DNA from 3 places in the Photorhabdus viridis genome. Region 1 is predicted to be linked to each of the others. Evidence: predicted binding sites of a transcription regulator. Region 1 holds the regulator's gene; each other region holds the start of a gene.
What was found. The regulator PurR, encoded in region 1, represses purine synthesis genes. The targets are predictions, from matches to a motif close to CANGCAAACGTTTGCNTG.

Region 1 (7,951 bases):
GAGAATACAGAATATAAGTACTCACTCGCTTTCGTTGGTTACACAGATGAAAGCGAAGGGGCGGTGATCGAGTTAACTTATAACTGGGGAGTTGACCATTATGCAATGGGAGATGCCTTTGGTCATATTGCATTGGGCGTCGATAATGTCGCAGCCACTTGCGAATCTATTCGCAAAGCAGGTGGTAACATTACCCGTGAAGCCGGCCCGGTAAAAGGTGGAACAACCGTTATTGCTTTCGTTGAAGATCCAGATGGTTACAAAATTGAGCTTATTGAAAACAAAAATGCCAGCAACGCCCTGGGTAACTCAATCTGATGTCTGACAAAAAAGAGCCAAACGTCCTTAGTGGGCGTTTTCGAGGTTATTACCCTGTCGTTATTGATGTTGAAACTGGCGGCTTTAATGCCAAAACAGACGCGTTACTTGAAATTGCCGCCATCACACTGGAGATGGATGATCAAGGTTGGCTGACGCCAAGCGAATCACTTCATTTCCATATTGAACCATTTGAGGGCGCAAATCTTGAACCAGCAGCCCTGGAGTTTACCGGCATCGATCCATCAAACCCGCTACGTGGAGCAGTAAGCGAATATGAAGCTCTGCACACTATTTTCAAAATGGTTCGTAAAGGGATAAAAAATAGTCATTGTAGTCGGGCCATTATCGTTGCGCACAATGCTAACTTTGATCATAGTTTTGTTATGGCTGCCGCAGAACGCGCCAGACTGAAACGGAATCCATTTCATCCATTTGCGACTTTTGATACGGCTGCTTTAGGTGGCCTGGTATTAGGACAAACGATTTTAGCAAAAGCCTGCGCCACTGCCGGGATCCCATTCGACAATAATCAAGCTCACAGCGCCTTATATGATACTGAGCGTACCGCTGAATTATTCTGTAAAATGGTTAACCGCTGGAAACAACTCGGCGGCTGGCCCTTAGCGACAACAGAAGAAGAAAAAACCGGAGAGACTTATAGCTAACTATAAGATTAATATAATCAAATTTAAATTTAAGCAATAACAAAAACCCCCATATATCAACATATGGGGAGATAACATAATAGCCTGTCGCTAATTTAAAAATTATTCTGTCGCGTTTTCATCCTGAGAGCGATATTTATCAGCAGTTTCTTTAATTAATGTTTGTAGCTCACCACGTTGATACATTTCAATAATAATATCGGATCCACCTATCAACTCACCCTCGACCCAAAGCTGAGGAAAAGTTGGCCAGTTAGCATATTTAGGCAATTCTGCACGAATATCTGGATTTTGCAAAATATCTACATAAGCAAAACGTTCACCACATGCAGATAAAGCCTGAACAGCCTGGGCAGAAAATCCACAATTTGGTAATTTAGGAGAGCCTTTCATATACAGCAGAATCGGGTTCTCTTTAATTTGGCGCTCAATCTTCTCAATAGTCGTCATTTTTATTTCCTTTAAACCAACAGTATGTTGATAACCAACATCGTCACAATATTGGCGGAGAATACCATTTTCTCTCACCAATATGCATCCTGATATTTTCTTATCCTGGCGCGTATGGCCTTTATCAGGCAAAGATCAAGCAAACAGCAGCAAAAATGGCAATCATCGCCAACGTGCTCACCGCAGTAAATAAGCCAAGCTTCAAATCGGTATTCATCGATGCCCCCTCAGAATAGACGTCTATAACCACAAATACCATTCATTTAATATGGTTAATTATCCTTACATTTAAGGAAAAAAAATAAAATAGCGATTACCCTGTATTTTATAACATTGATTATTGCTTTCACTTTTGAGCCAGATCAGACAAAATTCAGGATTTATCGCTAAATTATTGCCAGCAGACACCCTAATGTATAAAGATGCTGGTAAATAATTAACAAAGAGTTTTAAATTTAGACCAAAAGGTCAGGAGTATTTCATCTCATGGCAACGATCAAAGATGTGGCTAAGCACGCTGGCGTTTCAACCACTACTGTATCCCATGTTATTAATAAAACCCGTTTCGTCGCCGAAGATACCAAGGCCGCCGTTTGGGCTGCTATCAAAGAACTGAGTTATTCACCCAGTGCTGTTGCCCGCAGTCTGAAAGTTAACCATACAAAATCGATCGGATTACTGGCAACGTCCAGCGAAGCTCCCTATTTTGCTGAAATCATTGAAGCCGTTGAGAACAGTTGTTATAGCAAAGGCTATACGCTGATTTTGTGTAACTCACACAATAACATTGATAAACAGAAAGCCTATCTGGCCATGCTGGCACAAAAACGGGTGGATGGCTTGCTGGTGATGTGTTCAGAGTACCCGGAACAATTGCTGGGAATGTTAGAAGATTATCGCAATATCCCAATGGTCGTCATGGATTGGGGGCAAGCCAGAAGTGATTTCACTGATACGATTATTGATAACGCATTCCACGGCGGTTATCTGGCTGGCCGCTATCTTATTGAACGTGGTCATCGTGATATTGGTGCGATCCCCGGCCCTCTGGCACGAAATACCGGTGGCGGCCGCCATCAGGGATTCTTGAAAGCCTTAAAAGAAGCCAGTATTCCAATCAGAGAAGAGTGGATTGTTCAAGGGGATTTTGAACCTGAATCGGGCTACAAAGCCATGCATCAAATTCTGAATCAAAAACAGCGTCCGACCGCAGTTTTCTGTGGTGGCGATGTTATGGCAATGGGGGCTATTTGTGCTGCTGATGAACTAGGATTACGCGTCCCACAGGATATTTCTGTGATCGGTTACGACAATATACGCAACGCCCGCTATTTATCTCCGGCATTGACGACTATCCATCAGCCAAAAGAACGTCTGGGACAAATGGCATTTTCTATGTTACTGGACAGAATAGTCAGTAAACGTGAAGATGCACAAACTATTGAAGTACATCCACGTTTGGTTGAACGGCGCTCTGTCACAGATGGCCCATTTATCGACTATCGCCGTTAATCCTCCCTATTCATCCTGAAGCCATTCAGCATTAAGAGTTTCACTATCGCCGAGATAGCCAAGAAGCCAACTTAATGCCGGAGAATGGCTGTTTTGCACCCATGTCAAACAACACGGGCTATCTGGCAAAGGCTGCTCTAATTCTAATGCTTCCAGTTTTTTCTGTCGGATCAGCGGCATTGCCCTATGCTTGGGTACCATCCCCACACACAAACCCTCATTCAGACAAGCCAGACCAGATTCCCAATCAGGTACCACTAGCCTGCGCTGATTATCCAGAGTCCAGGTGTCTCGCTTCGGTAAATTGCGGGATGTATCCTCAAGACACAAGCTAGGATAAGGCCGCATTTGATCATCAGACAATGGACCGTTCAACTGAGCCAAAGCATGGCCCGTACTGACGATACACAGCCAGGGCATAAATCCCATATCCCGGAAACTGTACCTTTCCCCTACCGGCGCTACTCGGGTGGCGCCAATTGCAACATCAACCCGGCCATCCACCAGCGCGTCCCATACACCATTGAATACTTCCTGATGAATAAACAGCTCTATATCAGGAAAATGGTGATAAAAATCAAGAATAAGCCGACGACTGCGTTCTGGTTTAACAACCCGGTCAATAGCAATACTAAGCTGTCCTCTCCAGCCATTTGCAACCTGTTGGCACTGATGACGAGTGTCAATCATTTTTTTGATAACAGCGCGAGCTTCTTTGATAAAAATAGCGCCTGATTCAGTTAATTCCACATCCCGATGACGACGTTCAAACAATGGGACCGCAAGCCACTCTTCCAGTTGCCTTACGGTATAACTGATTGCAGAAGGGACACGGTGCAATTCCGTTGCAGCAGCGCTAAAACTTCCCGTTCTGGCAACAGCATCCACAACTTCAAGTGAATATTCTGACCACATAATTTTACCTTTCAATTTTTTTCATAGCATTATCCAAATATTACCGTTTCACAAGTAAAAATCACGGCATATAGAATATGTGCAAATATTCTTATCTACCTATCACAGCAAGTTATTTCAATCATGATATCCAAAGAGAGTAATCAAATGAAAAACTCAAGTCAGTTCATGTTCTACCTTGCAGGCTTGAGTATGCTGGGTTACCTAGCTATTGATATGTATCTACCGGCATTCGGCTCTATGCAACAAGAATTGGGCACATCGACGAGAGCAATCAGCGCCAGCCTGAGCGTCTTTCTTGCAGGTTTTGCCTTTGCTCAACTTTTGTGGGGGCCTCTTTCCGATCGCTTTGGAAGAAAGCCTATTATCATCATCGGGTTATCAACGTTTTCCGTTGGCTGTCTGGGTATGCTTTGGATAACAGACGCCACGCAACTTTTAGTTTTGCGTTTTATCCAAGCCATCGGTGTTTGTTCAGCCGCTGTTTCATGGCAAGCATTAGTTATTGATCGTTATGACGCCAACCATACTAAACGCGTTTTTGCCACGATCATGCCCCTGGTCGCACTTTCCCCTGCCCTGGCGCCTTTGATGGGCGCCTGGCTGTTACAACATGGCGGTTGGCGCATCATTTTTTTGGTATTACTGGCAATTACATTATTACTGCTGTTGCCTACTTTATTCCTGCAAGAAAACCGCAAAAAAAAGCGTGAGACTGAAACGCAGAAAAGCGATGTATCTTTCTTTACGTTATTAAAATCACCGGTATTCAGTGGCAACGTCCTGATATTTGCATCATGCAGCGCTGGTTTTTTTGCCTGGCTAACAGGCTCACCTTTTATTCTCGGTAATATGGGCTATAGCCCAAAGGACATCGGTCTGAGTTATGTGCCACAAACATTAGCCTTTATGGCCGGTGGTTATGGATGCCGCAGTATCTTGACCAAAATAAAAAGTGAAATTGTTTTCCCTTATCTGTTGGTTGGCTATGCTGTCAGCATGATTGTGCTGTATTTAATCGCAAAATTCAGCGAACCAACCATGTTGACGATTCTGGTCCCTTTCTGCTTTATGGCCGCTATGAATGGTGCTTCATATCCAATTGCAGTCGCTAATGCTTTATCCGCTTACCCACAAGACAGTGGAAAAGCAGCCGCATTGCAAAACACGCTCCAATTAGGGCTCTGTTTTATTGCCAGCCTGATTGTTTCAGCATTTGTCAACAATCCACTTATATCAACAACCACCGTCATGGCTTCTACCGTTATTCTGATGGTATTAGGGTATTTTATACAGTGGAAAAAAAAAGCTGATCGCTGCATTCAAGCCGTTGAAAAACATTATTGATATTAATCAAATGGTTACACCAATAAAGACTGTTGGTTATCAATTAATTACAGTCTTTATTTATTAATTGATGAAACAATTTTCCGCTTTTATACTCATATAAGTTCCTTATTCTAAATAACCTGAATTTGAGGTTTTCAGGAGCAATGATGTCCCCGATTAAGTTTATGGATTAGTAATTTTTAGGGTTTCTCGCTTTAATTCTTTGCTATTTTTCGCATTTTGCTCCCTCGCATTCTGCTTTGTTAGCTAAAACGAGCCCCTCAATATTCCATCACCCTAACCTTGGAGAGTATATGAGTTTATCGCACATTGAAAACCAAAAATCCGTCACTAATTCTTGGCAGCGAATTGCCAATGAAATGCTACAAGAAGCAGGGATTCAGATTAATGGTCACAATCCCTATGACATCCAAGTAAAAAATCCTGATTTCTATAAAAGAGTGTTACAACAGGGCTCAATGGGATTAGGTGAAAGTTATATGGCTGGCTGGTGGGATTGTGAACGGTTAGATATTTTCTTTTATCGCGTTTTACGTGCTGGATTAGAAAATAAAATGCCCAGTAATTTCAAAAATACACTGAAAATCGCAATAATTCGTTTACGTAATTTACAAACTCCAAAACGGTCATGGATTGTCGGTCATCAACATTATGATTTAGGCAATGATCTTTTTACCCGTATGCTAGACCCTTATATGCAATATTCCTGCGGATATTGGAAACAAGCCGAAACATTAGAACAGGCTCAACTTGATAAATTGAAGCTCATCTGCGAGAAATTAGAGCTCTCTCCAGGTATGACTTTGCTGGATATTGGGTGTGGTTGGGGTGGGCTATCGATTTATGCTGCAAAAAACTATGGTGTTTCCGTAACTGGTGTAACCGTTTCGGCTGAGCAACAGAAATATGCACAGAAACAATGTGCAAATCTGGACGTAAACATTATTCTGAAAGACTATCGGGATTTACATAAGCAATTTGACAGAATTGTTTCTGTTGGTATGTTTGAACACGTCGGGCCTAAGAATTATTCAACCTACTTCGACGTTGTTCAAAGAAACCTGAAACCTGATGGTTTATTCCTGCTACACACCATCGGCTCCAACAAAAGTAAAATCAGCGCTGACCCGTGGATCAGCAAATATATTTTTCCTAATGGCTGCATACCTTCTATAGAGCAAATAGCACATACCAGCAAAAACTGTTTTGTTATGGAAGATTGGCATAATTTTGGTGCAGATTATGATCGCACACTGATAGCCTGGCATGAAAGATTTTTTGCCCGTTGGCCGGAGATACAAGATAACTATAGTCCAACATTTAAACGCATGTTTAGCTATTATCTGAATGCCAGTGCAGGTGCATTTCGTGCACGCGATATTCAATTATGGCAAATCATGTTCAGCCCAAAAGGTATTGAAGGCGGGTTACGGGTAGCCCGGTAATTAACTAAAAGCTACAGTGGGAACCCACTGTGGCTTATAGATGTATTTTTCACTAACGAAAATAACCAATATAGCCATTATCAAAAAAGGTCGTTTGATCAAATGCTATTTTTCCACCAGAAAATATCAAATCTAAATGATGGCTTCCCTTTACACCGCCTCCCAAGCCAAGATGTAAACCAGGATGACGTTCTTCAAAACCCGCATTTCTGCCGTAAAGCGCTTTCACTCCCGTATTGGTGCCAATACCAAATTCTTCAACAATTCGATTTCCGTGATTATGGTTTAGATATAAATTAAAATCTCTATTAAATTCCACATTATCACAATCAAACCCAATGATTTCACCCTCTTTTATATTTATCATCATCATATCATTGACAACTCCATATTTTATGGCAAATGGTGCAGTACTCAAAAAGGTGCCACTAAAACTAACACTACCGTTAAGGTTCTTTATATGACTCGCAATTTCCCCAGGAATAACATCAAGATTTCCATTACCATCAATGGATGTCCACTGATGGTCTTTATCCAAATAACCTACAATTGAGTTTCCTTGATTATCTGTATATTGAATCTTCTGTGATCGACTTGACAGTTCAATCAGTTTTTTGTTTCTTTCTATTATTAATGTTTGTGGTTCGCTGAATGCCTCAATAAAATGAAGGCCATAATCTTTAAACAGTACTGATTTCTTCCACGATTCAGTAATAAATTTTCTTATTTTGGTTAAATATTCTGGCCCTTGTGGAGATGCGTTCTTTAATGTTGATGATGCGTAAAGAAAGATAAATAAATCGCAATCGGATATTTTTTGTTTTATATCGTCTGCTGATGTTTCTTCTAAAAAAGCGAAATCAGATTTTACATTAAAATTCTTTTTGTACCCATGCATCTTTTGGGCAATATCGCTGTGTTCAGTATCCGATCCAATAAATATCTTTATACATTCACCATGTCTCACTTTATCCGAAATTGCAGGGTGATATGATAAACAACGATACATATTTTCAAAACTTTTATCCATGAGAGCAATCCTATTTATTTTTAAGTAAGGGGAAGCCCCCTTACTTCAATTATAAAGAACCGCTAAAGGTTCTATTATAAGGAACCATCAAGAAGGCCAAAGTGCTGTACCGAAAGGTACAACAGCTTGTGCATTCATCATTTCAACAGCATCATCATGTGTAGGTTCTTCAAGCCATTCATCTAACTCAATCGCGTTTTCCATAAGGTAGTCTCAAAAATATAGTTGTAAGGTTAACCTGCACTTTACGAGAAAGCGCATTA
Region 2 (7,951 bases), on a different contig from region 1:
CATTTCAACAATCTGTTCTGACGTTGTACCGCGAACGATAGAGTCATCCACCAGCAGCACATTCTTATCGCGGAATTCCGCACGATTGGCATTCAGTTTGCGGCGAACTGACTTCCGGCGCTCCTGTTGGCCCGGCATAATAAATGTCCGTCCAACATAACGGTTTTTCACAAACCCCTGACGGTAGGGTTTACCCAGTATACGGGCAATTTCCAAAGCAATATCACAGGAAGTTTCAGGAACAGGAATAACCACATCAATATGTAAATCTTCCCACTCACGGGCAATTTTCGTCCCCAGCTTATGCCCCATCCGCACACGGGCGTTATAAACCGAAATCTTATCAATAAAAGAGTCTGGACGGGCAAAATAGACAAACTCAAACAAACAGGGGGTCAGAGAAGGATTTTCAGCGCACTGGCGGGTAAATAACTGGCCTTTCTCTGTGATATAAACCGCTTCACCCGATGCAACATCCCGCAGGAATTCAAAGCCCAAAGTATCCAATGCAACACTTTCAGAGGCGACCATATACTCATTACGGCCATCATTCAGAGTACGCTTGCCTAACACCAACGGACGAATGCCGTGCGGATCGCGGAAAGCGACTAATCCATGACCGATAATCATCGCAATACAGGCATAAGCGCCACGAACCTGTTTATGCATTGCCGCTACTGCGGCGAAAATATTGTCAGGCTCCAGCGGATAATGCTGGAAACGATCCAATTCATTAGCAAAAACATTGAGCAAAATCTCGGAATCCGACGTGGTATTCACATGGCGACGGGCATTTTCAAACAACATTCTTTTTAATTCATGCGCATTCGTCAAATTACCATTGTGTGTCAATGTAATTCCAAATGGAGAGTTCACATAAAACGGCTGGGCTTCCGATGCACTGGAGCTGCCTGCCGTTGGATAGCGAACATGACCAATCCCAATCGTTCCCTGTAAACGCAGCATATGCCGGGTTTCAAACACATCTCTCACTAAGCCGTTGGCTTTGCGTAAACGAAACCCATTGTTACCATCAATAGTGGCAATGCCAGCAGCATCTTGCCCACGGTGCTGAAGCACCGTCAACGCATCATAAATCGACTGGTTAACCGGTGTAAAACCGACGATACCAACAATACCGCACATGTAGTTTTTCCTCATCAGCCAAGCGGAGAGGTATATTTCTCCGGCAGGAAACTTGACGCATTTTGCAGGTAGTCAAAGAACCACCTGATGATATGACTGAACTGTGGGATCAATTGTGACTGCTTCCAGTCATCACTTTGAGACAATGGTGTGAATGTATCCAAAAAAAACAGGATAGCAGCGACAATCAGCACACCACGCAATGCCCCAAAGCAGACTCCGAGTACCCGATCAGTACCAGACAATCCAGTCCGTTGCACAAGAGAACCTATCACATAGTTCACCATAGAACCGACAATCAAAGTCGCAATAAACAGAAGCGCGATGGCGATTCCGTTACGCACCAGTTCATCTTCAAAACGGGTAAAATAGACCGCTAAGTAAGAGTAAAAGTGGCTTGCCACAAAAAAAGCACATCCCCAGGTGACCAGTGACAACGCCTCACGAATAAACCCACGAATCAGGCTAACCAATGCCGAGAAGCCAATAATGGCAATAATAACGTAATCAATCCAAACCATGTTTTAATTCCAAAATAGACGCCCCGGCATCCGTTTCAGGCGCATTTTAACAGAAAACGAAAACGTTTGCGTAGCAGATTTCCGATTCCACTGAAAATAATTAGCGGCGATATAGGAAATTCATTATCGCCGCGGTCACTTAATATTTACTACTTAATTTCATCACAATTATCCTATTCGTCACATAGGCATCGTCAGCTTTATTACGGTCTATAGCTTCTTACCTGCCCTTGTAATCCTGTCAGATTTTTCAGTTCTGATAGCGCCGAGTCGAGTTGTTGTTTAGAAGCATTCGGACCGACATATATTCTGGTTAACTGCCCATTCACCGGAGATGAAGGTACCGTATAGACCTGATAACCCGACAAACGCAGTCTGGCAACGATTTCATCCACCTTTCCAGCGTTTTTCAAGGCGCCCAGTTGTACGATATATGCTTGCCCTTGCGGTGCTTTTTCAACGGGTTTAACTTCAGGCTTCGGTTCCGGTTTAATCTCTGGTTTCGCCGGTGCCGGCTGCTTAATATCCGGTTTTTGTTCAGGTTTAATCTGTGGTTGAGGTTTGACTTCCGGCTGAACAGCAGGAGGCGCTATCGGTGCAGGCGAGGGAGGAACTGTCACCAATGGTATTTCCGGCTGCTCCAGCGTCTCCGGCAGCAATACCTCTGTCTCGTCTTCCAGAGGTATTGATAATATTGGCGGATTAAGGGGAGGAATAGATTCAATTTCTTGCTCATCCCCAGGTTTCGGAACCAGGGGAATTGATGCAAACTTATCTTCGTTATATTTCTTGTTGCCGTCCAACAATACAGGCAACACAATAACACCCAGTGCTACCAATACAATTGTACCGACCAAACGATTTTGAAATTTACTTGCCACTTCGCTTCTCCCTGTCCAGAGCCTCCATGACATGCGCTACGGTGTGGAATGAACCACAAACGACAACAATATCCTGTTTATCAGCGTCTGCCATTGCCTGGCGCCAGGCACTTTCCACATCAGTAAATACCCGTGGCTGTTCAAGATGCTCAGCCAATGCCTGTGCATCTGCACCACGCAGTTCAGTCAACGGAGCGCAATACCACTCATTAATTTGCTTTGACAAACAAGCCAGTGTGCCGGCAATATCTTTATCGCCAAGCATACCCACTACCCCAAGAATTTTGCTGCCCAGTTGACGGGGCAACAGGGCTAATTTCTGTACCAAATACGCCGCGGCATGTGGGTTATGCGCCACATCCAGAATCAACAACGGCTTTTCATGAATCATTTGGAAACGCCCAGGCAATTGCGCATTTTGCAGCCCCTGATGGATGGCATTTTCATTAATAGCCTGACTGACTTTATCTCCTTGTCGTAACAGGCAACAAATAACACCCATTGCGGTTGCGGCATTCATCAAAGGAACATTTGGCAAAGGCAGATTACTAAATAGCATATCATCAGATTGCCAGCGCCAATCTTTCTCCTGTTGAGAAAATCGCCAGTCAATACCACAGCGGAACAATCTGGCCCCTAATTCATCCGCGACTTCCGCAATAGAAGATGGCATATCCGGTTCACCCACCACGGCAAAACAATCTTTGCGGAAAATACCCGCTTTCTCACGACCGATATGTTCGCGATCAGCCCCCAACCAATCAATATGATCGAGTGCAATACTGGTAACGGCTGCAATATCGGCATCCACAATATTAGTCGCATCCAGCCGCCCACCTAAGCCGACTTCTAAAATGACCACATCCAGGCAAGCTTCTTTAAACAATTGCAGAGCCGCTAATGTGCCATACTCAAAATAAGTCAGTGAAATACCACCACGACGGGATTCAATATCCGCAAATACACGACAGAATTCCTGTTCAGGTAACTCTTTACCCTGAATACGAACTCTTTCAGTATAACGTACAAGATGCGGAGAGCTGTAAACACCCACTCTCAGCCCAGCCGCCAGCAGAACAGATTCGATAGTGCAACAGGTGGTGCCTTTACCATTAGTGCCGGATACGGTTATCACCTTAGGTGCAGGATTAACCAGATCCAAGGTTCGAGCTAGTTTACCTACACGTTCAAGCCCCATATCAATGGCTTTAGTATGCAGGGTTTCAAGATAGGAAAGCCACGTCGTCAGTGACGACGTGGCTTGAAGAATTTGTAAAGTATCAGACATCTTCTTTATTGGTATTTATTTGAATATCCGCCTCAACATCAGCGGGTTCTGCCACAAATTCAGCAACAATAGGTTTAGTACCAGGTTGCGGCTGATGAGTCAGTTTAGCAAGCAAACTGGCAAGTGTATCTCGTATTTCAGGACGACGAACAATCATGTCAATCGCCCCCTTTTCCAGCAAAAACTCACTGCGTTGGAAACCTGGCGGCAATTTCTCACGTACTGTCTGCTCAATAACGCGTGGCCCGGCAAAACCAATCAATGCCTTCGGTTCAGCAATATTGATATCACCCAACATTGCCAGACTCGCTGAAACACCGCCCATTGTCGGGTCAGTCATCACAGAAATGTAAGGCAAACCACGTTCCTGCATTTTTGCCAAAGCAGCACTGGTTTTCGCCATCTGCATCAGTGACATCAGCGCTTCTTGCATACGGGCGCCGCCACTGGCAGAAAAACAGATCAGAGGGCAATTGTCTTCCAACGCCTGTTCTACCGCACGAACAAAACGGGCGCCGACAACAGAAGCCATTGAACCACCCATAAACGCAAATTCAAAAGCAGCAACAACCACCGGCATACCACTCAACGTGCCTTTCATCACGACCAGAGCGTCTTTCTCTTCAGTTTGCTTTTGTGCTGCCGATATACGGTCTTTATACTTTTTAGAATCGCGGAATTTCAGAATATCTTTCGGCTCTAATTCCTCCCCTAATTCAGTTTTTGTTCCTTCATCAAGAAGAGTCTCCAACCGGGTACGCGCCGAAATACGCATGTGATGATCACATTTAGGGCAAACCTCAAGATTGCGCTCTAACTCAGCACGGTAGAGCACCTGACTGCAACTATCACATTTGGTCCAAACCCCTTCAGGGATATTTGCCTTACGAGTTTGGGTAATGTTGCTTTTATTAAGAATTTTTTCAATCCAGCTCATTGAATGATCTTTCCGTCTGAATCTGGCTCATGCCAGTTTTGTTATGTGTGCCATTAAACCACAATGCTATTACAGTGTGGATAAAAAACTGCTCAAACCTGTTACGGGTTATTGGTTTTCTGTTTCATCGCCGCACGGCGGTGACGCCAGATTTCAATCACTCCGGGCAGGATTGAGATAAAGATGATAGCAACAATCAGCAGTTTCAAATTCTGTTTTACCATTGACATATCACCGAATATATAACCAGCATAGGTGAATAACAGTACCCAAACCAGTGCGCCAATCACGTTATAAGCAGCAAAATGACGATAAGACATTTTCCCCATGCCTGCAACGAATGGTGCAAATGTTCTGATAATTGGTACAAATCGCGCTAAAATAATGGCTTTCCCACCGTGTTTTTCATAAAACTCATGAGTTTTATCCAGATAACTCCGGCGGAAAATTTTCGAATTCGGATTGGTAAATAATCTTTCGCCAAAGACACGGCCAATAGCATAGTTCACTGCATCGCCAATAATGGCTGCGATAATCATCAATACCACCATGATATGCACATTCAGATCATTTGAATCCAAAGCCGCTAAAGCACCCGCAACAAATAGCAGCGAATCTCCCGGCAAAAATGGAGTAACCACTAATCCTGTTTCACAAAACAGAATCAGGAACAGAATGCCATACACCCAATGACCATATTCTGCGACAAGTTCTGCTAAATGAACGTCAACATGAAGAATAAAATCAATAATAAATTTAGCAAAATCAACGAAATGTGTCAGATATTCCATAATATTCCCCGTTATACCAAAACATCCTTGTCGGCAACCAAATAAAAATGTTAAATCAGATCATCGGCCAGAAACAGAGGCCCCATAACCGATCCCGGCAAATTAAACTGCACAGGGTAATCAACGGCAACCAGATATAATCCTGCCGCTTTAGCCGTCGCAGCGGCTTTCGTCCGGTCTTGTACAGCAAGCAATTGCGCCATCCAGTTAATATCCTGATTGCCACAACCAATTTCCATCAAGCTACCGACAATATTACGCACCATATGATGCACAAAAGCGTTGGCTTTAATATCTATTACGACGTAATGCCCGTAGCGGTTGACATTAATATGCATCACATTACGCCAGGGTGTTTTGGACTGGCATTGAACCGCACGGAAAGAGGTAAAATCATTTTCCCCCAATAAACACTGCGCGGCCTGATGCATCCGCTTTTCATCCAATAGATAATGAAAATGTGTCACGCCACTGGCCAGTACTGCCGGACGATAACGATGATTAAAAATAATATAACGATACCGTCGGGCAGTCGCGCTAAAACGGGCATGGAAATCTTCATCCACGGTTTTCACCCAACGAACAGCAACATCCGATGGTAAATGTGCGTTCACCCCCATTGTCCACGCCGCATCCTTGCGCAATGCAGACGTTTCAAAATGAACGACTTGCCCTGTTGCATGCACTCCAGCATCGGTTCGGCCGGCACAAAATACCGATATGGGTTCATTGGCAACTTTTGATAACGCTTCCTCAAGGCACCCCTGAACACTTTTCACTTCCTGCTGACGCTGCCAACCATAATACCGGCTGCCATCGTACTCAATGCCCAATGCAATTTTCATTTTTGAACCTGGCACAGATTCTGTTTGTTCTGTACCAAACATCAGTAAAATTGCTCCTGAATCAGTTTTTCTGCTGTCTCAATCGCCATCAGCGCGCCACCAAACCGGATATTATCGGCCACAGACCAGAATTGTAATACCTCCGGCATACCATAATCATTGCGTAGACAGCCAATACTCAGCAAATCATTACCGGATGCGTCTGTCACCTGAGTTGGATAATCGCCTTCCTCAGAAACATTAATATCCACCATCCGCTCTAATTCTTCTCGGGCTTCTTCCACACCAACCGGACGCAATGTTTCCAAATGGACTACCTGAGCATTACCATAAAAAACAGAAGACTGAACGCAACTGACTGAAATGGGTAATCCTTCATCCTGTAAAATTTTGCGTATCTGATCCACAAGACAACGCTCTTCACGCGCCGAGCCTTCAGCGTCTGCCAACAGCGGCAAAAGATTAAATGCCAGTTGTTTGCTGAAACGACCTGGCTCTGGTGGGATACCGTTAAGTAAACGGGCGCTCTGCCCGGCTAATTCATCAACCGCCGCTTTGCCGTAAACGGAGACAGAGAACAAATTGGTCAAATGTAAGCGTGCAATTCCTGCGGCGTCAACCAACGGTTTAATCGCTGTCAGCACCTGACTGGTCATGCAATCCGCCAAGGCGACAATATTACGGTTACGATAATCCGCCAACGCATGAGGATTCACACCTGGAACAACTAGGGGAACATCCGGCTCCATAGCAAATAATCCGCTGCTATCGAGCACCAGACAACCTACTTCTGCCGCTTGTTCAGCATATTGTGCCGTGGCTTCTGTTCCGGCCACAAAAAAAGCGAGTTGCGCCTGTGACCAGTCAAAATCAGCAACATCACGGACAATTAAACTTTTACCATTAAAACGCAAGTTTTCACCGGCACTATGTTCACTGGCAAGAGGATACAGTTCACCAACGGGAAACTGACGCTCCTGTAATAACGCCAGTATCGCTTCACCTACCGCGCCTGTTGCACCCAACAGGGCAATATTCCATCCTTCCGACATGTTGGTTTTCTCCACCTTATCTTTCTGACATGCAGATATATGCCTGCACCAATTAAATCAGTTCTGTACTGAAACCAAGAGAGGCTAACAACTCAGCACTCTCTCGGTTATCACAACACACGGTCAAAGATGACCATTCCCGGCGTTCCAAATAGTTTTTACGCAGAAGATCGAATTGCCCTTTCTGACCGGCAACCTGCCGTAACGGGGTATCATCGCGGCGCACATCATACACTAAATGTATCAGTCGCTTTAGTGTGCTTTGAGTCACATTTCCATGCAAGGCGACCCGGCTGAAATCAGGCTCAGGCAACAACTCAGATAAGACAACTTTACGGGGCTGACCAAGGAATCGACAATAAGCCTCAAATACCTGTGTGGTGCCGCGTGCCTTACCTTCGAGGGTATAACCCGCGATGTGAGGTGTACCTATATCAACTAATTCCAGTAATGGTAGGGATAAATCAGGTTCTGGTTCCCAAACATCCAG
Region 3 (7,951 bases), on a different contig from region 1:
TGGTTTTTGTGCCGGTGTTGACCGGGCCATCAGTATTGTAGAACGTGCTCTGGAATTATATGGCGCACCGATCTATGTTCGCCATGAAGTTGTACATAATCGCTATGTTGTGGATAACCTGCGCAAGCGTGGGGCTATCTTTATTGAAGACATCGCAGAAGTACCCGATGATGCGATTCTGATTTTTTCTGCCCACGGCGTTTCACAAGCGATCCGCGCGGAGGCCCGTTCCCGCAATCTGACGATGCTGTTCGATGCGACTTGTCCCTTGGTGACCAAAGTTCATATGGAAGTGGCCAGAGCCAGTCGCAAAGGCAAAGAAGCTATTTTGATCGGTCACGCTGGGCATCCGGAAGTTGAAGGGACAATGGGTCAGTACAATAATGCTGATGGTGGAATGTATCTGGTTGAATCTCCTGAAGATGTGTGGAATCTGAAAGTCAAAGATGAAGATAACTTGTGTTTTATGACTCAAACTACGTTATCCGTTGATGACACTTCAGAAGTAATTGATGCACTTAATGAGCGATTCCCCAACATTGTCGGTCCCCGTAAAGATGATATCTGCTATGCGACGACTAACCGCCAGGAAGCGGTACGGGATCTGGCATCTGATGCTGATGTTGTACTGGTTGTTGGTTCGAAAAATTCATCTAACTCTAACCGCCTAGCGGAGTTAGCTCAACGTGTTGGTAAACCTGCTTACCTGATAGATTCTGCTGATGATATTAAAAAAGAATGGATAACTGGCGTTTCTCTGGTTGGCGTGACTGCGGGAGCTTCAGCGCCAGATATCTTAGTTCAGCAAGTCATTGAACGGCTGAAAAATCTTGGTGCTGATTCTGTCGAGGAATTACATGGCAGGGAAGAGAATATTGTTTTCGAAGTGCCGAAAGAATTACGTGTTGAAGTTAAACAAATTAGTTAAAAAGTACTGCGCTTGATTAAGAGTGGGATTGCTCATAATCTATTGATTTAAAATATTTATTTAACTGAACGCCTGTGTTAAATCAGGAAAGGGATTAATTCACAGTGAGGGCTTATGGCTGATACAGAAATTCGTGTTGCTATTGTTGGTGCTGGTGGGCGTATGGGGCGTCAGTTAATACAGGCTATCCATCAATTGAGTGGCGTCGCTCTTGGCGCAGCTTTAGAACGCTCAGGCTCTTCTCTGATTGGCGCAGATGCCGGAGAATTGGCAGGTATTGGTAATACAGGCGTTACTGTTTGTGATGACCTGAAAAATGTTGTTGATAATTTTGATGTTCTTATCGATTTTACCCGCCCGGAAGGAACGCTTGCCCATCTTAAAATTTGCCGTCAGAACGGTAAAGCGATGGTTATCGGCACCACAGGTTTTGATGATGAAGGTAAGCAGGTGATTAAAGATGCTTCCGTGGATATCCCGATAGTATTTGCTGCAAATTTCAGTGTTGGTGTGAATCTGGTGCTTAAATTACTGGAAAAAGCGGCGAAAGTGATGGGTGAATATACTGATATCGAGATTATCGAGGCACATCACCGCCATAAAGTGGATGCACCATCAGGAACAGCATTAGCGATGGGAGAATCTATTGCCCATGCTTTAGGGCGGGATCTTAAAGAGTGTGCTGTCTATGCCCGTGAAGGTTATACCGGTGAACGTGATCCGAAAAGTATTGGTTTTGCCACCATCCGTGCCGGGGATATCGTAGGTGAACATACCGCTATGTTTGCAGATATTGGCGAGAGAGTTGAGATAACCCATAAGGCTTCCAGCCGAATGACATTTGCAAATGGGGCGGTGAAGGCAGCATTATGGTTAAGTGGTAAAAATAGTGGTCTTTTTGATATGAAAGATGTATTGGAGCTCGACTTTCTTTAAAAAATATTTTTATAACTATCTGATATCGCATAATTAATTTATGTATTATGCGATTTTTAGTTGCTTTGTTTTATTTTGTTAAATTGTCATTGATTTTTATTATTTTTGTCTTATTTTTTACCTTTATTGTCTTATTTTTTCTCCTTTTTATGACTCTTTTCAGTTTTTCGTCTGAAAATTAAATCTTCTAGGCTGGCAACCGTTTTCTAAGTTAACTTTATTTCTATTTTTGGTCTTCTTTTGTTGGTTTTTTCGGTGAAGTGTGCAAAAAAATAATAAAAGTAACATTTTTTGTAGACAACTATCCCTCTCATCATTAGAATGCGCGCAATTTGCCAAAATTTTGCCTAAAAAGCAGCTTTGGCATTGATTTTGACCAACAAATCTGAATTAATATGCACTAATTGTGATTTATTATTCTCTGGAGGGTGTTTTGATTAAGTCAGCTATATTGGTTCTGGAAGACGGAACCCAATTCCACGGTCGCGCCATAGGTGCTGAAGGGGCGGCAGTTGGGGAAGTGGTTTTCAATACCTCAATGACCGGATATCAAGAAATTCTTACAGACCCTTCCTATTCCCGCCAAATTGTCACTCTTACTTATCCCCATATTGGTAATATCGGTGTTAACTCAGTCGATAAAGAATCACTAAAAATTCAGGCTCAGGGGCTGGTAATTCGTGATCTGCCGCTATTGACCAGTAACTTCCGCAGCGAAGAAACGCTTTCTGATTACCTTAAACGCCATAATATTGTTGCAATAGCGGATATCGATACCCGTAAACTGACCCGCTTGTTAAGGGAAAAAGGTTCACAGAATGGTTGTATTATAGCAGGTAAACAGATTAACGCTCAGGTTGCACTGGAAAAAGCACAAGCGTTCCCAGGGCTGGAAGGGATGGATTTGGCAAAAGAGGTGACAACGGAGCAAGTTTATCCGTGGTTACAGGGGAGCTGGACTCTGGAGGATGGGTTACCGGAAGAGAAACAAGAACAAGAGCTGCCTTATCATGTCGTTGCTTATGACTTTGGTGCGAAACGCAATATTTTGCGGATGCTGGTAGATCGTGGCTGTCGCCTAACAGTAGTTCCTGCTCAGACACCGGCTGAGGATGTATTGAAGCTGAATCCAGATGGTATTTTCTTGTCCAATGGCCCGGGCGACCCGGCACCTTGTGGCTATGCGATTGAAACAATTAAAACTCTCCTTGAGACAAATATTCCGATCTTTGGTATTTGCCTTGGGCACCAACTACTGGCATTGGCGAGCGGCGCCGAAACAATGAAAATGAAATTCGGCCATCACGGCGGCAACCATCCGGTAAAAGATCTTGATCGTAATATTGTGATGATTACCGCACAGAACCATGGTTTTGCTGTAGATGAAAAATCACTGCCGGTAAATCTGCGTGTGACCCATAAATCCCTATTTGACGGCACGTTGCAAGGAATTCATCGTACAGATAAACCTGCATTCAGCTTCCAAGGGCACCCGGAAGCCAGCCCTGGCCCACATGAAACTGCATCATTGTTCGATCACTTTATCGAGCTGATTAAACAGTATTGTCAGCAAAATAATCGTCATAACACCAAGTAATCAGGAGAAAATAAAATGGCAAAACGTACTGATATTAAAAGTATCCTGATCTTGGGTGCTGGCCCAATTGTTATCGGCCAGGCTTGTGAGTTCGACTACTCAGGTGCACAGGCTTGTAAAGCGTTACGAGAAGAAGGTTATCGTGTTGTGCTGGTGAACTCAAACCCTGCCACTATTATGACTGATCCAGAAATGGCGGATGCCACTTATATTGAGCCGATCCACTGGGAAGTGGTACGTAAAATCATTGAAAAAGAGCGTCCTGATGCGGTTTTACCAACCATGGGCGGACAAACTGCGCTGAACTGTGCGTTGGAACTGGAACGTCAAGGGGTTTTGAAAGAATTTGGCGTGACTATGATTGGCGCTACCGCAGATGCAATTGATAAAGCGGAAGATCGTCGCCGTTTCGATATGGCAATGAAAAAGATAGGCTTAGAAACCCCGCGTTCTGGTATTGCCCATTCAATGGAAGAAGCGCTGGCCGTCGCAGATAAAGTTGGTTTTCCTTGTATTATCCGTCCTTCCTTTACTATGGGAGGAAGTGGTGGCGGTATCGCTTATAACCGCGAAGAATTTGAAGAAATTTGTGAGCGTGGTTTAGATCTTTCGCCAACCAACGAGCTATTGATTGATGAATCTTTGATTGGTTGGAAAGAGTATGAAATGGAGGTGGTGCGTGATAAAAATGATAATTGCATCATCGTCTGCTCGATTGAAAACTTCGATGCTATGGGAATTCACACTGGCGATTCCATCACCGTCGCACCGGCACAAACGCTGACCGATAAAGAATACCAAATCATGCGTAACGCTTCGATGGCGGTATTGCGTGAAATCGGTGTGGAAACCGGAGGCTCTAACGTACAGTTTGCGGTGAACCCGAAAAATGGCCGTTTGGTTATCATCGAAATGAACCCACGCGTTTCCCGCTCTTCTGCGTTGGCTTCGAAAGCAACAGGTTTCCCGATTGCCAAAATTGCCGCCAAATTGGCGGTAGGTTATACCCTTGATGAACTGATGAATGATATCACTGGTGGTCGCACGCCGGCTTCCTTTGAACCTTCTATTGATTACGTAGTGACTAAAATTCCTCGTTTCAATTTCGAGAAATTTGCCGGCGCCAATGATCGCCTGACGACTCAGATGAAATCGGTTGGTGAGGTGATGGCGATTGGCCGTACTCAGCAGGAATCCATGCAAAAAGCGTTGCGTGGTTTGGAAGTGGGAGCAACTGGCTTTGATCCGAAAGTCAGTCTGGATGATCCACAGGCATTGACCAAAATACGCAGTGAATTGAAAGATGCAGGTGCGGAGCGTATCTGGTATATCGCCGATGCTTTCCGTGCCGGTATGTCGGTTGACGGTGTTTTCAATCTGACTGATATTGACCGCTGGTTCTTGGTGCAAATTGAAGAATTAGTGCGACTGGAAGAACAAGTGGCTGAACAGGGAATTAACAGCCTGACTGTCGATTTCCTGCGTTATTTGAAACGCAAAGGCTTTGCTGACGCACGTTTGGCGCAGCTGGTCGGTGTGGCGGAAAAAGAGATCCGCAAACTGCGTCACAAATATAATTTGTATCCGGTTTACAAACGGGTTGATACCTGTGCGGCGGAATTTGCGACTGATACTGCATACATGTATTCCACTTATGAAGATGAGTGTGAAGCCAATCCGAATAGTGACAAGCCAAAGATCATGGTATTGGGCGGTGGTCCTAACCGTATTGGACAAGGGATCGAGTTTGACTACTGTTGTGTTCATGCATCATTGGCACTGCGTGAAGATGGTTATGAAACCATTATGGTGAACTGTAACCCAGAAACGGTTTCAACAGATTACGATACTTCGGATCGCCTCTATTTCGAACCGGTCACTTTGGAAGATGTACTTGAAATTGTGCGTGTTGAGCAGCCAAAAGGGGTGATTGTTCAGTATGGCGGGCAGACTCCGTTGAAATTGGCCCGTGAGCTGGAAACCGCAGGTGTGCCAATTATTGGTACCAGCCCGGATGCGATTGATCGTGCTGAAGATCGTGAGCGTTTCAAACAGGCGGTCAATCGTCTCGGTCTGAAACAACCAGAAAATGCTACTGTAGCGACAATTGAACGAGCGGTTGAGAAAGGGAATGCGCTGGGTTATCCGCTGGTGGTTCGACCATCTTATGTTCTGGGTGGCCGTGCGATGGAGATTGTATATGACGAGGCTGACTTACGCCGTTATTTCCAGACGGCGGTCAGTGTATCTAATGATGCCCCGGTACTGCTTGATCGTTTCCTTGATGATGCAATAGAAGTGGATGTTGATGCTATCTGTGACGGTGAACGCGTGCTGATTGGCGGCATTATGGAACATATTGAGCAGGCAGGCGTTCACTCCGGTGATTCAGCTTGTTCACTGCCGGCTTACACATTGAGTCAGGAAATTCAGGATGTCATGCGTCAGCAGGTAGAAAAACTGGCGTTTGAGTTGTGTGTCCGTGGCTTGATGAATGTCCAGTTTGCAGTCAAGAATGACGAAGTCTACCTGATTGAAGTCAACCCTCGCGCAGCCCGTACTGTGCCATTTGTTTCTAAAGCTACCGGTTTGCCATTGGCGAAAGTTGCAGCTCGTGTGATGGTGGGCCAGTCTCTGGCTGAACAAGGCGCAACTCAGGAGATCATCCCGCCATACTACTCAGTGAAAGAGGTTGTACTGCCTTTCAACAAATTCCCGGGTGTGGATCCGATTCTTGGGCCTGAAATGCGTTCAACCGGGGAAGTCATGGGGGTTGGCCGTACTTTTGCAGAAGCTTTCTCAAAAGCACTATTGGGATGTAACTCCAAAATGCAACAGAGTGGCAGAGCTCTTTTGTCGGTGCGTGATGGTGATAAAGGCCGGGTCGTAGATTTGGCTGCTAAGTTGCTGAAGCAGGGCTTTGAACTGGATGCGACTCACGGTACGGCAGTTGTGCTGGGTGAAGCAGGTATCAATCCTCGCTTGGTGAACAAAGTTCACGAAGGGCGTCCGCATATTCAGGATAGAATCAAAAATGGTGAGTATAGCTATATTGTGAACACCACTGCGGGCCGTCAAGCGATTGAGGACTCCAAGCTTATTCGCCGTAGTGCACTGCAATATAAAGTGCATTATGACACCACATTGAATGGCGGTTTTGCTACAACAATGGCGCTGAGCGCAGATCCGACCGAGCAGGTGATCTCTGTACAGGAAATGCATGCGCAGATTAATAGCTAGTCCGTATTCTGATTAATTGAAGTAATAAAAAGGAGCGCTTGATTAAGCGCTCCTTTTTATATTAGGGCTTTAGCCAGTTTAAGATAAGCAGCTCCGGCGTATTTCATCAGATTAAACAACCACGGAGTGAAATCGGGACCGGGGAGAGAGCTACCCAAAGTTGAGATTGTGATGACGAGCAGCGATGTTTCCAGCATAATGTACCCTATAGTTAATATTATATTTGTTATTATTTTGATCAATAAATGTCTTAAACGACAAATCAAGTATAAATGAATTTTTTGTACTTAAGAAAGTGTTGATCCTATCGACTGGGTACATCCCTTTCCGTATAGTGTCACCAATTTTTATACTATTTGCCTATAAGGTGACTCAATGAATATCAGCTTGATCGCTGCTTTAGCTATGGATCGGGTTATCGGCATGGAGAATGCAATGCCATGGCATTTGCCGGGAGATTTGGCCTGGTTTAAACGTAATACATTGAATAAACCAGTCATTATGGGACGAGTAACTTATGAATCCATAGGTCGCCCATTGCCGGGTCGGCTCAATATTGTATTGAGTAATCAACCGGGTAATGATGAGCATGTCACTTGGGTTAGTTCAGTTGATGAAGCACTGGCTGTGGCGGGTGATGCAGAAGAGATTATGGTGATGGGGGGCGGCAAAATTTATGACCAGTTCATCTCGCTGGCTAGCCGTATGTACCTGACTCATATTGACGCAGAAGTGATAGGTGATACTCATTTCCCTGATTATGAACCAGATGAGTGGGATTCTGAATTTACTGAATACCATGATGCAGATGGATTAAATTCTCACAGCTACTGTTTTGAGATTCTACAACGCCGTATCTAATTGATAAAACACGCCGATGAAGCTTTCTTCACGGCGTGTCTGGCTTTAGTGCTGTTTTACGGCTGACAGGGATGGTTGTGTAAAATATTGCTTATCTTCCCAACGTAGCATTGTTAGCTCACCTCCCCAGCAACAACCTGTATCCAATGCATAAAATCTTTCTGATGTTCCCTGACCTTCCAGTGATGCCCAGTGACCGAAAACAATAGAGTATTCTGCTGAGATCTGCTGTGGCAGCTCAAACCAAGGTTTTAACGGCGCTGGAGCACTTTCGGGTTTATCTTTGCAAAGCATATCCAACTGACCATTTGGAAAACAGTAACGCATACGTGTTAATGCATTGGTACTGAAACGTAAGCGTGCCAGTCCAGAAAGTTCCGGTGACCAGT

Region 2: a site for PurR is predicted at 1,723-1,740, ahead of cvpA (colicin V production protein). Genes of this name have one in related genera too.
Region 3: a site for PurR is predicted at 2,057-2,074, ahead of carA (glutamine-hydrolyzing carbamoyl-phosphate synthase small subunit). Genes of this name have one in related genera too.

What each region holds. Positions count from the first base shown of each region.
Region 1 covers NZ_JBEJZY010000027.1:55,172-63,122, forward strand. The annotation lists gene gloA (lactoylglutathione lyase) at 1-318, shown strand, start outside; gene rnt (ribonuclease T) at 318-986, shown strand; gene ABR397_RS13210 (Grx4 family monothiol glutaredoxin) at 1,089-1,436, opposite strand; gene purR (HTH-type transcriptional repressor PurR) at 1,923-2,948, shown strand; gene punR (DNA-binding transcriptional activator PunR) at 2,955-3,863, opposite strand; gene punC (purine nucleoside transporter PunC) at 4,011-5,210, shown strand; gene cfa (cyclopropane fatty acyl phospholipid synthase) at 5,507-6,658, shown strand; gene ABR397_RS13235 (leucyl aminopeptidase) at 6,711-7,688, opposite strand.
Region 2 covers NZ_JBEJZY010000013.1:61,554-69,504, forward strand. The annotation lists gene purF (amidophosphoribosyltransferase) at 1-1,146, opposite strand, end outside; gene cvpA (colicin V production protein) at 1,161-1,667, opposite strand; gene dedD (cell division protein DedD) at 1,871-2,548, opposite strand; gene folC (bifunctional tetrahydrofolate synthase/dihydrofolate synthase) at 2,538-3,836, opposite strand; gene accD (acetyl-CoA carboxylase, carboxyltransferase subunit beta) at 3,829-4,773, opposite strand; gene ABR397_RS07280 (DedA family protein) at 4,875-5,564, opposite strand; gene truA (tRNA pseudouridine(38-40) synthase TruA) at 5,615-6,409, opposite strand; gene ABR397_RS07290 (aspartate-semialdehyde dehydrogenase) at 6,451-7,461, opposite strand; gene pdxB (4-phosphoerythronate dehydrogenase PdxB) at 7,514-7,951, opposite strand, start outside.
Region 3 covers NZ_JBEJZY010000024.1:28,972-36,922, reverse strand. The annotation lists gene ispH (4-hydroxy-3-methylbut-2-enyl diphosphate reductase) at 1-928, shown strand, start outside; gene dapB (4-hydroxy-tetrahydrodipicolinate reductase) at 1,043-1,864, shown strand; gene carA (glutamine-hydrolyzing carbamoyl-phosphate synthase small subunit) at 2,298-3,461, shown strand; gene carB (carbamoyl-phosphate synthase large subunit) at 3,477-6,701, shown strand; partial or broken gene ABR397_RS11990 (LysE family translocator) at 6,782-6,898, opposite strand; gene folA (type 3 dihydrofolate reductase) at 7,077-7,562, shown strand; gene apaH (bis(5'-nucleosyl)-tetraphosphatase (symmetrical) ApaH) at 7,608-7,951, opposite strand, start outside.